DNA from 2 places in the Cupriavidus sp. genome. Region 1 is predicted to be linked to the other one. Evidence: riboswitches for the same ligand, from Rfam matches in the RefSeq annotation. Region 1 holds a riboswitch; the other holds the start of a gene.
The links. A riboswitch is a leader RNA that binds a small molecule or an ion and turns the genes downstream of it on or off. The one in region 1 is predicted to bind glycine.
Positions count from the first base shown of each region.

Region 2: linked by a shared signal. The riboswitch ahead of gcvT (glycine cleavage system aminomethyltransferase GcvT) and the one ahead of ACO550_RS09470 (D-amino acid dehydrogenase) in region 1 are both predicted to bind glycine.

Region 1 covers NZ_DBHKYV010000004.1:205,612-213,458, forward strand. The annotation lists gene ACO550_RS09445 (TonB-dependent siderophore receptor) at 1-169, shown strand, start outside; gene ACO550_RS09450 (M81 family metallopeptidase) at 437-1,933, shown strand; gene ACO550_RS09455 (hypothetical protein) at 1,973-2,440, opposite strand; gene ACO550_RS09460 (GGDEF domain-containing protein) at 2,570-4,138, shown strand; tRNA gene ACO550_RS09465 (tRNA-Leu) at 4,237-4,323, shown strand; gene ACO550_RS09470 (D-amino acid dehydrogenase) at 4,458-5,786, opposite strand; glycine riboswitch at 5,797-5,919, opposite strand; glycine riboswitch at 5,920-6,019, opposite strand; gene ACO550_RS09475 (amidohydrolase) at 6,050-7,261, opposite strand; gene ACO550_RS09480 (MFS transporter) at 7,289-7,847, opposite strand, start outside.
Region 2 covers NZ_DBHKYV010000012.1:115,373-123,219, forward strand. The annotation lists gene ACO550_RS17025 (ATP-binding protein) at 1-449, opposite strand, end outside; gene ACO550_RS17030 (response regulator) at 454-1,185, opposite strand; gene ACO550_RS17035 (UvrD-helicase domain-containing protein) at 1,575-3,662, opposite strand; gene ACO550_RS17040 (YMGG-like glycine zipper-containing protein) at 3,946-4,170, shown strand; glycine riboswitch at 4,255-4,342, shown strand; glycine riboswitch at 4,364-4,483, shown strand; gene gcvT (glycine cleavage system aminomethyltransferase GcvT) at 4,567-5,694, shown strand; gene gcvH (glycine cleavage system protein GcvH) at 5,803-6,183, shown strand; gene gcvP (aminomethyl-transferring glycine dehydrogenase) at 6,261-7,847, shown strand, end outside.

The DNA of each region.
Region 1 (7,847 bases):
GGCCGACGTGGGCGCACGCTATACGACGCGCGTGCAAGGCAAGACGCTGACCGTGCGCGCTGCGCTGAACAACATGTTCGGCCGCCGCTACTGGACCACTACGTACGATGGCTTCGTACTGCCGGCGGCCACCCGCACGTTCCTGATGAACGCCTCGCTACAGTTCTGACGCGGCGGTGTTGTTTGCTCCCCTCTCCCGCAGCGCGGGAGAGGGGTTGGGGGAGAGGGCAATGCGGTTCAAATCGGCGACTTGTCTCAGCTTGCACCGCCAGCCTTCTTTCCCGTCCCTCGCCCTCTTCCCGCATCGCTGTGTTGCCGGCTGGGCAACGATAGTCCACGCAAGTTGCTCTTGCTCTGTTCCTGCATCTGACCGACGATTGCACCAAGGCATGGTTGCCGGTATCTGACCGTTGACGATCGGAACATGGAGGGAGCATTGGCGAAACGAATCCTGATTGCGGGCTTCCAGCACGAGACCAACACGTTTGCGCCGTCCAAGGCCACCTATGCCAGCTTCGAACGTGGTGAGGGGTTTCCGGCGCTGGCGCGTGGTGATGAAGTGCTGGCGTTGCGCGATGTGAACATTCCGGCCGGCGGTTTTATCCAGGCCGCGCAGCGCAACGGCTGGACGCTGTTGCCGGTGATCTGGGCGGGGGCGAGTCCGTCCGCGCATGTGACCGAGGATGCGTTCGAGCGCATTGCGGGCGAGATTGTCGATGCAGCGCGCGCAGGCGGTTTCGACGCGATCTATCTCGACCTGCACGGTGCGATGGTGGCCGAGCATGCCGACGATGGAGAGGGCACGTTGCTGGCCCGCCTGCGCGATGTCATCGGCCCCGACATACCGCTGGTGGCTTCGCTCGACCTGCACGCCAATGTCACGCAGGCCATGCTCGACGCAGCCGATGCACTGGTGGCCTATCGCACCTATCCACACATTGACATGGCCGAAACCGGCGTGCGTGCCGCCGAGCTGTTGCAGCATCTGCTCGACAGAAAGCCGCGCTGGCACTGTGTCGCACGTCGCCTGCCGTTCCTGATTCCGATCAACGGCATGTGCACGATGCTGGAGCCAGCGCAAGGTATGTACGCAAAGCTTGCTGAGCTGGAGTCCGACGGTCTGGTGTCGTTGTCGTTCGCGCCAGGGTTTCCGGCAGCCGATTTTCCGGAATGTGGTCCGGTTATCTGGGGCTACGGTGAGGATGCCGATGCGGTGCAAGCCGCGGTGCAGTTGCTGCATGACCGCATGCTGGCCGAGGAAGCGGCATGGGAAGTTCCGTTCCTGTCACCGGATGATGCAGTGCGCGAGGCCATGCGGCTGGCCGAGGGCGCCACGCGGCCGGTAGTGATCGCCGATACCCAGGACAACCCGGGTGCTGGCGGTGATTCGAACACCATGGGCATGTTGCGTGCGCTACTGCGCAACGGTGCGCAAGGCGCGGCAATCGGCCTGATCTGGGATCCGGCCGTGGCTGCCGCGGCCCATCGCGCAGGTGCGGGCGCGACGCTGGAGGTCGCGCTGGGGGGCGTTTCAGGTGTGCCGGGAGACGAGCCGCTGCAGGGGCGCTTTCAAGTGTTGCAGGTGTCTGATGGCGTATGCCGCTTTGGTGGCCCGATGATGCATGGCATGCAGGCCGATGTCGGCCCCGTGGCCCTGCTGGCGATCGATGGTGTCCGGGTGGTGGTCAGTGCCGGCAAGGCGCAGATGCTGGATCGCAACCTGTACCGTGTTGGCGGCGTCGAGCCCGAGGCCATGAAGATCCTCGTGAACAAGAGTTCGGTGCACTTCCGGGCCGACTTCCAGGGTATTGCTCATGCGGTGCTCGTGGCCAAGGCACCCGGTCCAATGACCGCCGATCCGGCGGACCTGCCATGGACCCGGCTCGCACCGGGCATTCGTCTCAAACCAATGGGCGAGCCGTTCTGCGGCTAGCAAGCCGCCACCACCACCACAAGCAGGCACTACCGTCGCTCACAGCTTCTGTGCCGCCGCCAGTCGGAAGATCTTTTCCCAGCGGCTGGCCGCGTCCCGGTCAGGCATCGGAATGATCCATTCCGCCTGTTTGTGGTGATGCAGGGTCAGCAGCAGATACCAGCGACCCTGACGTGCTTCGGGGCGGGCCGCGGCGATGTCGGCGAAGATCAGCACCTCGCGCTGGCCGTCCATTTCCAGTACCCCGTTCTTGCGCTCGGCATCGATCTTCAGGCTGCCCCAGTCACCGCTCAGCGTCAGTACGCGTTCGCCCTTGATACGCCGGCCATGGAGGGCCCGGTAGCGTCGTAGCCAGGCCAGGAACAGCGCGGTCAGCGCCGCCAGGATTGCCAGCACGGCGGCGGCTCCTGCCAGCGCGCCAAAGGCGGCTCCCACCTTCTGGTAGAGCCTTACCAGCCCGTAGATAAAGGCCGCGATTACGGCCAGGCCGAGGATAATTAAGGGCACGTCAGGTTTCCGGATTGTTGGTCGAGCGCGGCAACAGTGGTGGCCGCGCGCCAGGGTCGGACCGCCGAGGCCTATAATGGTTCGCCCCGCACTGCCGGACGGGGTCGACATCCGGTACGGCCAATCTTCATGCCATCGTATCCTCTCGTCCTTTGCCTGACCATTGCCGTGGTGTGCAGTGCGGGCATGGCCGTCGCCGCCTGGCCGCGGCGCGATGATCCAACCGTCCGCGCGTTCCTGGTCCTGGCGGCTGGCGTAACCATCTGGAGCGGTGGCCGCCTGCTGGAAATCAGCGAGACCGAGTTGGCAGGCCGGATTTTCTGGGCCAAGTTCCAGTACCTCGGGATCGTCGCGGTACCGATCGGGTGGCTGGTGGCCATGGTGCATGTCAGTCGGCCGCGCTTTGTCGTGCCATGGTCGCTGTTATGGGTGCCGGTACTGGTCGCGGTATTGACCGTGGCGCTGGTATTCACAAACGAGCGCCATCGCCTGATCTGGACCTCGATCGACCTGATGCCACCCGGCGTGGCGCCAGGCGCGGTTTTCCATCACGGCATCGGCTATACGGCCGCAGCGGCGTGGACCTACGCACTGCTCGGCCTCAGCATGTATTTCCTGGCCACGGCCAAGGTTCCCAATGCGGCGTTGTCGGTTCGGGGACGCAATGTGCTGATGGCTGGCCTGCTGCTGCCGCTGGTCACGCATGTCGCCTACCTGTACCGCTGGACCGGACCACTCGGTGGCGATCTGACGCCGGCCACGTTTTCACTGATGACCGTGCTGGTCTGGATCTGCGCGTTGCGCACGCATCTGGAGGACACCGGCCACTATGCGCGGCTACGCGTATTCGACACGATTCGCGAAGGCTGCGTGATCCTGGGCGCCGACGGACGCATTGTCGAATTCAATCCGGCGGCGATTGCGCTGATGACTGAGCTACGTCATGGCCAGCTTCCGCCGCCGGGATGGCACGATGCGCTGAATGGGCCCGGCGATGCGCTGCCATATATTCCTGAAGGCGCGGCCTATGAACTGACCGTCGAGCCGGTGCGCCGCATGGACGGTAAGCAGATCGGCCTGCTCGTGTTCATGCGCGATATCAGCCGCTACCAGTCGCGTGAACTGGCGTTGGCCACCCAGCTTGGCGAAACTGCCGAGCAACTCTCGCGCGTACAGGCGGACCTCGATATCGACGCGCTGACCGGCATCCCGAACCGCCGCTACTTCCAGCGCGAGTCACTAGTCGCCGTGGCGCGTGCCTGCGAGCGCGGCAAGGAGATCGGCCTGCTGATCCTCGACGTCGATCTGTTCAAGCAGTACAACGACCTCTATGGGCATCCGGCCGGTGACGAATGCCTGCGGCAAGTGGCACTGGCGCTGACGCGCGCGCTGCGTGGCGCGCAGTTCTGCGCAAGGCTAGGCGGCGAGGAGTTTGCCGTGGTGCTGCCGGATTCCAGCATCGAGGAAACGCGCAATATCGCGCGTGCCATGGTGGCAGCGGTACGGGAGCTTGGCATTTCCCACCATGGCACGCCGGTGCAGCCCTTCGTCACGATCAGCGTGGGCGCGGTATGCGCGGTGCCGGAAGCGCCGCGCCTTGAGCCATTGCTGCACCGCGCGGACAGTGCGATGTACCGTGCCAAACGTGCCGGCCGCAACCGCTACGTGCTCGACGGCAGCGTGTATCTTGGGGTTTGAATAGCTGATCCGCAGTTGCTGCAAGAAAGGGCTTGCAAATTCCCAAAGCTTCTGTAGAATTCGCGGCTCGCGTCGCAGCAGTAATGCAGCGAAACGAAGCCCAGATGGCGGAATTGGTAGACGCACTAGGTTCAGGTCCTAGCGGTGGCAACACTGTGGAGGTTCGAGTCCTCTTCTGGGCACCAATTCGAAAGCCCCGCTCAACGAGCGGGGCTTTTTCATTTATAAGGCCCAGAAAGGGCAGTTCAGCGCGGTCGGTTATTGATGCGCTGGCCCTCTCCCGCGAGCGGGAGAGGGGCGGGGGAGAGGGCAGGGCGCGTCAAGCTGCCCCAGCCCTCACTCCTTGCGCACCACCACCAACCACCACGCGCCCATCCTCCTGCGCCGCCGACTGCCGCACGACATCCCCGACCATCTCCGCCGTAACGGCCGACAGCGTCCAGCCCAGATGCCCATGCCCGGTGTTGTAGAACACGTTTGCCGCATGGCCACGTCCTACGCGCGGCATCATGTTTGGCATCATGGGACGCAGCCCTGCCCAGGGCACTACGTTGCGCGTGCTCACGCCGGGGAAGCATGCGTGCACCCAGTCGATCAGCGGACGAATCCGGTCCGCGCGAATATCGCGATTGATGCCGTTGAATTCGGCCGTGCCGGCCACGCGGAAGCGGTCCACACCCAGGCGGCTGGTCACGAGCTTGGTTTCATCGTCGAGCAGGCTCACCACGGGCGCGCTGGCCTGGCTTTCGGCGTCGTTCAGGTTCACGGTGATCGAGTAGCCCTTGACGGGATAGATGTTCACGCGATCGCCCAGTTGCTGTGCGAAGGTGCGACTGGCCACGCCCGCACAGACCACCACGCCATCGAACTCGTGTGAGGCGGGCAGGCCGTCTTCCGCGGACACGACCGTGGCGCGGCGGCCCGTCGTCGATACCGAGCGCACATCCTGGTTGTAAAGCGTCTGCACTTCCAGGCGACGGATCGCAACTGCCAGGCCGTTGGTGAATTTGTGGATGTCGCCCGTCGAGTCGCTCTCGGTGAAGTAGCCACCGTAGTACTGCCCGGCCAGCGTCGGCTCGATCGCACGCATCTCGTCGGGCGTGACCGCGCGGCGTTCCAGGCCGCCCTCGGCCAGCAGTTTCGACACGCTACCCGCATGATCGAAGCCGGCCTTGTTGCGATAGATATGCAGGATGCCGCGCCGCTTCAGATCGAAGTCGATGCCTTCGGCATCGGCCCACGCGAACAGGTGCTGCCGCGCGGCAATGGCCAGCCGTGCGGTTTCGACCGTGTTGGCGCGATAGTGCGGCATCGACGCGATGAACTCGGCAAACCAGCTCAGCTTGTGCCAGCTCGGACGCGGGTTGACCAGCAGCGGCGCATCGTTGCGCAGCATCCACTTGATGCCCTTGGCCAGCGTGGACCAGTGCGTCCAGACTTCGGCATTCGATGCCGACAATTGCCCGCCGTTGGCAAACGACGTTTCCATCGCCGCATAGCGATGGCGTTCGAACAGCGTGACGGAGAACCCGCGCTTGGCGAGAGCGTAAGCGGTCGTGACGCCGGTAATCCCGCCGCCAATCACTGCAATGGATTTCATGAGAAGGTCTTCCAGGACGTCATGGGATGGCAGTCCACGGCGCACCATGCGCTTCGCGGACGCCCCCTCTGTCCTTGACCTGAGAGATTCGCGCGCAGCGCGCAAGACCTGGCTTGCGCGTGCATCGCTTGCTCCTTCGGTACCGCCGGCTGACGTACAAGCCGGGGTTCTTCAGAGTGCACTGGCGATACCGGTCCTTTTGCCTGAGAGTTTCCGGGGCGGTTGCTCCTTCGGCGCCGCGCCTGCCGGGTGACAGACACGGGCTCTCCCGATATCGCGGGACACAACGGTGACAACTATGCCACAGATCTTCAGGCTGCGGCTACCAGGAATCGTTGCGCCAGCCGCACCCATGCCGCGGCACCCAGTGGCAGCACCTGGTCGTTGAAGTCATAGCCGGGGTTGTGCACCATGCACCCGCCGAACTCGCCCTCGCCATTGCCCAGGATCAGGTAGCAGCCGGGCACCGCATTGAGCATCCACGCAAAATCCTCGCTGCCGTTCAGGCCCTTCGGTGCCTGGGTCACGACCTGGTCGTCGCCAACCAGTTCCTTGCAGACGTCCGCGGCCAGCGCAGTCGGGACTTCGGCATTGACCATCGGCGGCGTCAGTTGCCGATAGTCGATCTGCGCGGTCACGCCATGGGCTTGTGCCGTCAGGCTCACGATATCGAAAATGCGTGCCTCCACCAGCGCGCGTGTTTCAGGCCGCGCGGCGCGGATATTGAGGCCGAGCTTCACTTCCTCGGGAATCACGTTGTGCGTGGCACCGGCATGGATAAAGCCGACCGAGACCACGGCCGTATCGTCGGGCGCCACATTACGCGCCACCACGGTCTGCAAGGCCGTGATGATGGCGGCAGACGCGGCAATCGGGTCCTTCGAGCGATGCGGCATCGCGCCGTGCCCGCCTACACCCCGGATGGTGATGTCGGCCACATCGGACGACAGGCTTACCGGACCCGTCAGCACGCGGAACGAACCGGCCGGCACACCGGGCATGTTGTGCAGCGCGTAGATGGCATCGCATGGAAAGCGCTCGAACAGGCCGTCCTCGATCATTGCGCGCGCACCGCACAGGTTCTCTTCGTCGGGCTGGAAAATTACGTTCAGCGTGCCGTCGAAGCTGCGCGAATCGGCAAGAGCCTTGGCCGCCGCCAGCAGGATTGCGGTATGGCCATCATGGCCGCACGCATGCATGCGGCCGTGCGTCTTGCTGGCATAGGGCAGGCCCGTGGCCTCGACGATTGGCAGCGCGTCCATGTCGGCGCGGATTCCGAGCCGGCGCGTGCCGTTGCCGACCTTGAGTTGCCCCACCACACCGCTCTTGCCGATACCGGTATGCACTTCGTAGCCCCAGCTTTCCAGCAAGGTGGCCACGAGCTTGCTGGTGGCACCAACTTCAAAGCCAAGCTCGGGCTGCGCATGGATCTGGCGGCGGATATTGACGAAGGTTTCGGTGTCGATGGCCGGCAGCAGGTGCGGCAGCAACTGGAACGGGGTAAGCGTGGATTCGCGGGTCATGTGGGTTTCCTTGGAGGATCTTGGGAATCAGTGTTCGCGTTTCTCGGCAATGCGCAGCACGGCGACCAGCGCCAGCAGCCCGCACGCCATCATGTAGAAGGCAGGGGACATCGGGTTGCCGGTCTTGGCCAGCAGCCATGTGACGATGAACTGCGAGGAGCCGCCGAATACGGTCACCCCCACGCTGTAGATCACGGCCAGCCCCGTGGCACGCACGCCAGCCGGCAGCATTTCGAGCAGCATCAGGAACATCGGCGTGGTGCCCAGGTTGATGCTGGCAGTCAGCAGTGCGGACAGGCCCAGCACCAGCGGTACGCTCGGATAGGTGTTCATGAGCCAGAACGCGGGATAGACGGCGACCAGGCTGAACAGCAGCGAGCCGGCCACCAGCGGCTTGCGGTAGGTAAGCCGGTCTGCCAGCTTGCCGGCGATCAGCGAGACCACCAGCAGCGTGACACCGGTGACGCACCCCGACAGGTACGACAGCGAGGTCGGCATATGGAGCACGCGAATCATGTATGTGGGCATGAAGAACACCACGAGGTACATCGTTGCGGTACCCGCGGTGGTGGACAGGATGCCCAGC
Region 2 (7,847 bases), on a different contig from region 1:
CAGATGCCGCGGATATGGAAACCCGGCGGCGGTCCCGGTGGACGATCGCCGGGACCGCGCTCGCGAAACGCGTCGGGTCGCAACGGCGGCCCGTCGAAGTCGAACGGTTCGCCCCCGCGCATGCCCGGTGGCGGACCTGGCGGTCGATCGGGTGCAAAAATGCCTTCCAGCGGATGCGGTGGCCGGTCGGGCGCGAGCTGGCCAGCCGCTTCGGCCTCCGACGCGGCACGGCGCATGCGTTCCATGTAGCGCTCGGAACCGGGGCGCGGGAACACGCTCTCGATCACGGTCACGCCCAGCACATGCACGGCCAGCATGATGGCGGTCATTACGAAGAACAACCGCATGAACATCGAATTGAACCGGCGCCGGCCCGCAACGTTGTCGCCCGGCGGCTCGGGCCTGACTACCGAAGCGCCGTCGGCTGACGGCGGGGTCGCAGCAGCCATGCGTTCAGTGCTCCACGTTGCCGGTGAAGACGTAGCCTTCACCACGCACGGTGCGGATCAGTGCCGAGTCACGCGGATCGTCGCGCAGTTTCTGCCGCAGGCGTGACACCAGCAGGTCGATGCTGCGGTCGAATACATCGAGGTCGCGGCCGCGCGCGTTGTTGATCAGCATTTCCCGATCGAGCACGCGGTTCGGGTTTTCAATGAAGGTCAGCAACAGCCGGAACTCCGCGTTGGACAGCGGCACCACGGTCTCCTCGGCATCGACCAGTTGGCGCAGCGTGGTATTCAGGCGCCAGCAACCGAAACGTGTTTCGTGGCCGGCCGACGTCGATGCCGGGCGTCGCACTTCACTACGGCTGCGGCGCAGCACGGTATGGATACGCGCCACGAGCTCGCGCATCTCGAACGGCTTGGTCACGTAGTCGTCCGCGCCTACCTCCAGCCCGACCACGCGGTCGGCCAGTTCCGCGCGCGCAGTCAGCATGATCACGGGCAGGTTGCTGCTCTCGCGAATCTCGCGGCACAGCGTCAGGCCGTTCTCACCGGGCAGGGACAGGTCCAGGATCACGAGGTCGTATTCCTGCTTTCCCAGTGCCGCGCGCATCGCCGCGCCGCCTTCCGCACCGTCGGCTTCCATGCCGAACGTGGCCAGGTATTCGGCCAGCATGGTGCGAATCTGGGGATCGTCGTCGACGATCAGCAGGCGGACGGGCAGGTTGGGAGAAAGATCCATGATGGGCAGCAACGATACGAGGCGAAAAATTTGATCGGCCAATGTACCAGCTAGCCTATTACAGGGAATGCCGGCTTTGTATCAGGATTGATACGTGCATTGAGCGACACATGCAGCGCGCTATTGGGATTTGAGAGGCTTGCCCTCTCCCCCGGCCCCTCTCCCGCTCGCGGGAGAGGGGAGAAAAGCACATAGGGGATTCGAAAAAAACGCTCCCGGTGCTGCCGCAACCAGGAGCGCTCAACAGGGAAGAAGCCGGGCTCGCATGCGCCCAGCCACACCGTCACCGAAGGGCGGGCACGGTGTGGCGCAGGAACGCCGAAAACGTTCTTGCGCGATGCAATCGTAGTCAGCCTGCGCGCCGAAATCTTGTCAGGCTTGTATCAAACTCAGCCGGCGGGCTTGCCGAGCAATGCCTTGAGTCCGGCCAGCCGGTCCTTGGGGCTCATCGCCGGGGTTTCGTCCTGGGGCACCGCCGGGCCATCGTCGAGTTTCATCTCGGCGATAAAGCGCGATGGCTCGACCGAGTAGGTTTCACGTGCACGCTTGCGCTTCTTGCACCAGCTGATCTGCAGGCTACGCTGCGCGCGCGTAATCCCCACATACATCAGCCGGCGCTCTTCCTCGATCTTGTCGTCGCCCATGTCCTCGTCTTCGCGGGAATGGGGCAGGATGCCCTCTTCCACGCCCACCAGGAACACGTGCGGGTATTCGAGGCCCTTGGACGCATGCAGCGTCGACAGCCGCACCGCATCGGGATCTTCCTCGCGCCCTTCGAGCATGCTCATCAGCGCCACGGTCTGCGTCAGTTCGAGCAGGTTCTTGCCTTCGTCGCCAAAGCCATCGGCATTGTCGAAGCCGGTGGCCTCGCCCTCGCCTTCCGCTTCGGGCCGCGTGCCCTTGCGCTTGAGCCAGTCCAGGAACTCGAGCGTGTTGGTCCAGCGTGATTGCGCCTGCCGTTCGTCGAAGGTGTCGTACAGATAGGCTTCGTAGTGAATGCCTTCCATCATGTCATCGAGCAACACCGTGGCCGGATCCTTCTCCGCGCGATCGGCCAGCCGCACCATCGATTCGCAGAACACGCGCAACGGTTCCAGCTGGCGCGGCTGCAGCTTCGCCTCGATGCCACCCATCATCGCGGCTTCAAACAGCGATACCTTGGCCTGCCCCGCGAACGTGCCGAGCACTTCCAGCGTGGTATTGCCGACCCCGCGCCGTGGCGTGGTGATCGCGCGGATGAACGCAGGATCATCGTCGGGATTCGCAATCAAGCGAAGGTAGGAACAGATGTCCTTGATCTCGGCCTTGTCGAAAAAGCTCTGGCCACCGGACAGCACATACGGAATCCGCTCGCGGCGCAGGATCTGTTCGAAGAGCCGCGCCTGGTGATTGCCGCGATAGAGGATCGCGTAATCGCGAAACTGCGCGCGCCGTTCAAACTTGTGCGCCGACAAGCGGAACACCACCGACTCCGCCTCGTGCTCTTCGTCGTTCATCGGGTGCACGGCAATCGGGTCGCCCATGCCGTGCTCCGACCACAGCTTCTTGTCGAACAGCTTTGGATTGTTGGCGATCACCGCATTGGCCGCCTCCAGGATGCGCACCGTCGAACGGTAGTTCTGTTCGAGCTTGACGACCTTGAGATCGGGGAAATCGGTCTGCAGCAAACGCAGGTTGTCGAGCGTGGCACCGCGCCAGCCATAGATGGCCTGGTCGTCGTCACCCACCGCGGTGAACGCCGGTGCGCGCAAATGCGAGCCGCCTGCCAACAGCTTCAGCAGTTGATACTGGCAGGCGTTGGTGTCCTGGTATTCGTCGACCAGGAAATAGCGCAGCCGGTTCTGCCATTTCAGTCGCACCGCTTCATCGCGCGCGAACAGTTCGGCGGGCAGGCGGATCAGGTCGTCGAAATCCACCGCCTGGTAGGCATGCAGCGTGGCCACGTAGTTGCGATACACCATGGCCGCCTGGTGCTCATCGGCGTTGGCCGCCTGCGCGAGCGCCGTCTCGGGATCGACCATGCCGTTCTTCCACAGCGAGATGGTGCCCTGCACACTGCGGATCAGCTTCTTGTCGGTGGTGCCCAGTTGCTCCTGCACCAGACCGAAGCAGTCGTCCGAATCCATGATCGAGAACTGCGGCTTCAACCCGACATGCTCGGCTTCCATGCGCAAGATTTGCACGCCGAGCGAGTGAAACGTACAAACGGTCAGCTGCTTGAGTGGAATGCGCTTCCCTTCGCGCGTGGTCTTGCCCTCCATGAGCTTGCCAATGCGCTCCTGCATTTCCTTGGCCGCCTTGTTGGTGAAGGTCACCGCCGCAATGTGACGTGGCTCGAACCCCTTGTCCTCGATCAGGTGGGCAATTTTCTGCGTGATCACGCGCGTCTTGCCGGAGCCGGCGCCCGCCAGCACAAGGCAGGGGCCGTCCAGGTAGCGGACGGCTTCGGATTGCGCGGCGTTGAGTCCGTGGGTCATGAGGCAGGGAATGAAACCGGCGAGAGGGCGAAAAGCGCACGCGGCAGGCGTGTCGCGAAAGGCGTCGATGTTAACACGCGCTCAAGCCCGCGGCAGGCTTGTCCGGCGGTGTCCGACAGCAGGCGTTTCACGACGGTAACAATCGTAAAGCGACCGCACCCGGGGCATGGAGCTTGCCTCTTATCGATCACGACCGCCCGGTTCAGGCGCGCTGCGCCACCGTCACGGGAGACAACTTCAACACATCGGAAACGATGACATCGATGACCTCAAGGAGCCCATCATGAAAACAGTTCGCACGCTTTCAAAAGTGGCGCTGATCGGCGTGACGCTGGTGACCTTTGCCGGTTGCGCCGACATGACCCCGAAACAACGGAATACGGCAATCGGCGCGGGTGCGGGTGCGCTGGGCGGCGCCGTACTGACCGACGGTAGCGCGCTGGGTACGCTGGGCGGTGCGGCCGTGGGTGGCGTGGTCGGTAACGTGGTGACGAAGGACCGCCGCTAGCCGGCCGGGGGTCCGGTGATCAATGCCGGGGGCGAGACCGGCTGCCCGCGTTTGACAAAGGCAGACCGGTCCCGTACATTCTCGCGCATCCGGCCGGGAGAGCGCGCAGTCATTGCGCCGCCGAAGGGGAACTACCCAAAAACTCTCAGGCACCATGGACCGACCGGATCGGCATGCAACATGCACACAATGCATGCCGCACTCTGGAGAGCGACATCCGCCGCTGCTGAATGCAGGGTGAGCATGTCCACCGAAGGGGCGCACGAAGCGCAAGCTTTGTAATCTCTCAGGTATCGAGGACAGAGGGGTCATCCGCCGCAGCGGATTGGTTGCACATTGGTGCGGCCGAGCGTTGCGGCGGATGACCCTTTTTTCGTTTTCGATCCGAGGATACCCATGACGCTCCAGGCCACGCCCCTCAACGCTATCCACCGCGCCCTCGGCGCCCGTATGGTCGACTTCGGCGGCTGGGACATGCCGGTCAACTACGGCTCGCAGATCGAGGAACACAATGCCGTGCGCGCCGATGCCGGCATGTTCGACGTCTCGCACATGTGCGTGGTGGACCTTCATGGCGCCAACACACGTGCTTTCCTGCGCGGCCTGCTGGCCAACAATGTGGACAAGCTGCAAACACCGGGCAAGGCACTGTATTCGTGCATGCTCGATGAAAAAGGCGGCGTGATCGACGACCTGATCGTCTACTTCTTTGCCGAGGACCATTTCCGCCTGGTGGTGAATGCCAGCACGGCCGTCGGCGATCTCGAATGGATCGTGACGCGCAATGCCGCCACCGGCAGCGGCGTGACCATCACCCCGCGCCGCGGCGATGTGGCGCCGGCCGGCGCCGGCAAGCTGGCCATCGTGGCCGTGCAAGGCCCGAATGCGCGCGCCAAGGTCTATCAGGCGTTCCCGTCCACCCAGCCCGCCGAGGCGCTGAAGCCGTTCAATGCGCTCGTCGTGCAGGACCCCGGCATGGGCGAACTGATGGTGGCGCGTACCGGCTATACCGGTGAAGACGGTTTCGAGCTGGTGGTGCCCGCCGAGAACGTCGCCGGGATCTGGGAAAAGCTGTCCGCCGCGGGCGTACGCCCTGCCGGCCTGGGCGCACGCGACACGCTGCGCCTGGAAGCCGGCATGAACCTGTATGGCCAGGACATGGATATTCACACCTCGCCGCTCGACGCGGGCCTGTCCTGGACCGTGGACCTGCAAAGCGAGCGCGATTTCGTCGGCAAGGCCGCATTGCAGCAAGACGGACAACGCAAGACTTTCGCGGGCCTGATCCTGCGCGACAAGGGTGGCGTGCTGCGCGCGCACCAGAAGGTCATTACCGCAGCCGGCGACGGCGAGATCACCAGCGGCACGTTCAGCCCGTCGCTGCAACTGTCGATCGCTTTTGCCAGCCTGCCCCGCGAGATCACGCCCGGTACCGACGTCCAGGTCGAGATTCGCGACCGCAAACTGACCGCGACTGTGGTTAAACTGCCGTTTGTGCGCAATGGCAAGGCACTCGTGAGCTGAGGCATCGCCCGGCTTCACAACAACGGTCGCCCTTTCACCCGTCCGCTCGAGCCCACATGCTGCGGCGGGTGCTTGAAACAAGAAACACACTGTATCCCGGAGAACCTCATGAATTTCCCCGCTGACCTGAAGTACACCGAGTCGCACGAATGGGTGCGCGTCGAATCCGACGGCACGCTGACGATCGGCATCACCGACCACGCGCAGGACGCGCTGGGCGACATCGTATTCCTGGAACTGCCTGAAGTGGGCAAGTCGGTCGGCGCTGGCGACGCGCTGGCCGTGGTGGAGTCCGTCAAGGCGGCTTCCGACATCTACGCGCCGGTAGCCGGCGAAGTGATCGCCGTCAACGACGCCGCCTCGGCTGCGCCGGAATCGGTCAACGCCAACGCATTCGATGCATGGCTGTTCAAGCTCAAGCCGGCCAACGGCGACGATGTGAACGGCCTGATGAACGTCGACGCCTACAAGGCCAGCGTCGGCGCCTGATTGCGCTGACTGTTTGATGCCGCGCGCGGCGGCCAGGCTGACCACCTGCCGCCGCGTGCCCCACGAGATTCCTTGCCATGAACGCCCCGCTTCCCATGAACGCTGCCGCCCAAGGTGCACGGCCCACGCTGGCCGAACTGGAGGCGCGCGACGCCTTCGCCGCTCGCCATATCGGCCCCGACTCCGCCGAACAGCAACACATGCTCAAGGTGCTCGGCTTTGACAGCCGCGCCGCGCTGATCGACGCCGTGGTGCCCGCCGCGATCCGCCGCCGCGATGGCATGTCGCTTGGTGAATTCACCGCGCCGCTGACAGAGGAAGCCGCACTGGCCCGCCTGCGCGGCCTGGCTGGCAAGAATCGCGTGCTCAAGACCTTTATCGGCCAGGGCTACTACAACACGCTCACGCCGGGCGTCATCCTGCGCAATATCTTCGAGAACCCGGCCTGGTACACCGCGTACACGCCCTACCAGCCCGAAATCTCGCAAGGTCGCCTGGAAGCCATGCTGAACTTCCAGCAGATGGTCACTGACCTGACCGGCCTGGATATCGCCAATGCGTCGATGCTCGATGAAGGCACCGCCGCGGCCGAAGCCATGACGCTGCTGCAACGCGTGAACAAGCACGCATCGAACACGTTCTACGTGGCCGACGACGTGCTGCCGCAAACGCTGGAAGTGGTACGCACGCGCGCCCTGCCGCTCGGTATCGAAGTCAAGGTCGGCCCTGCGGCCGACGCCGCGCAGGCGCATGCATTCGGCGTGCTGCTGCAGTACCCGGGCGTGAACGGCGATGTCGCCGACTACCGCGCGATCGCCGAAGCCGTGCATGCGGCCGGTGGCCTCGTGGTGGCTGCCGCCGACCTGCTGGCCCTGACGCTGGTGGTGGCGCCGGGTGAATGGGGTGCCGACGTGGCGGTGGGTAACTCGCAGCGCTTTGGCGTGCCGCTGGGTTTCGGTGGTCCGCACGCGGGCTACATGGCCGTCAAGGACGACTTCAAGCGTTCGATGCCGGGCCGCCTGGTGGGCGTAACGATCGACGCGCAAGGCAACAAAGCCTATCGCCTGGCGCTGCAGACCCGCGAACAGCACATCCGTCGCGAGAAGGCGACCTCGAATATCTGTACCGCTCAGGTACTGCTGGCCGTAATGGCGTCGATGTACGCGGTCTACCATGGCCCGCAGGGCTTGAAGCGCATCGCGCAACGCGTTCACCGCCTGACCGCCACGCTGGCCGCCGGCCTGAAGACGCTGGGCCATACGCCAGTGAATGCCACGTTCTTCGATACGCTGACACTGGAAACCGGCTTCAACACCGAAGCGTTCCATGCCTCGGCTACTGCGCGCGGCATCAACCTGCGCCATGCGGGCGCCACGCGCATCGGCATCTCGCTGGACGAGACCGCATCGCGCGATGACGTGATCGCGCTGTGGGAAATCTTCGCGCACGGCAAGCCGGTACCCGAGTTCGACAAGATCGAAGCCACGGTTGGCGAGGGCTTCCCGGCTGCGCTGGCACGCCAGAGTGCTTACCTGACGCACCCGGTGTTCAACACGCACCACGCCGAGCACGAGATGCTGCGCTATCTGCGCTCGCTGGCCGACAAGGACCTCGCGCTGGACCGCACCATGATTCCGCTGGGTTCATGCACGATGAAGCTCAAC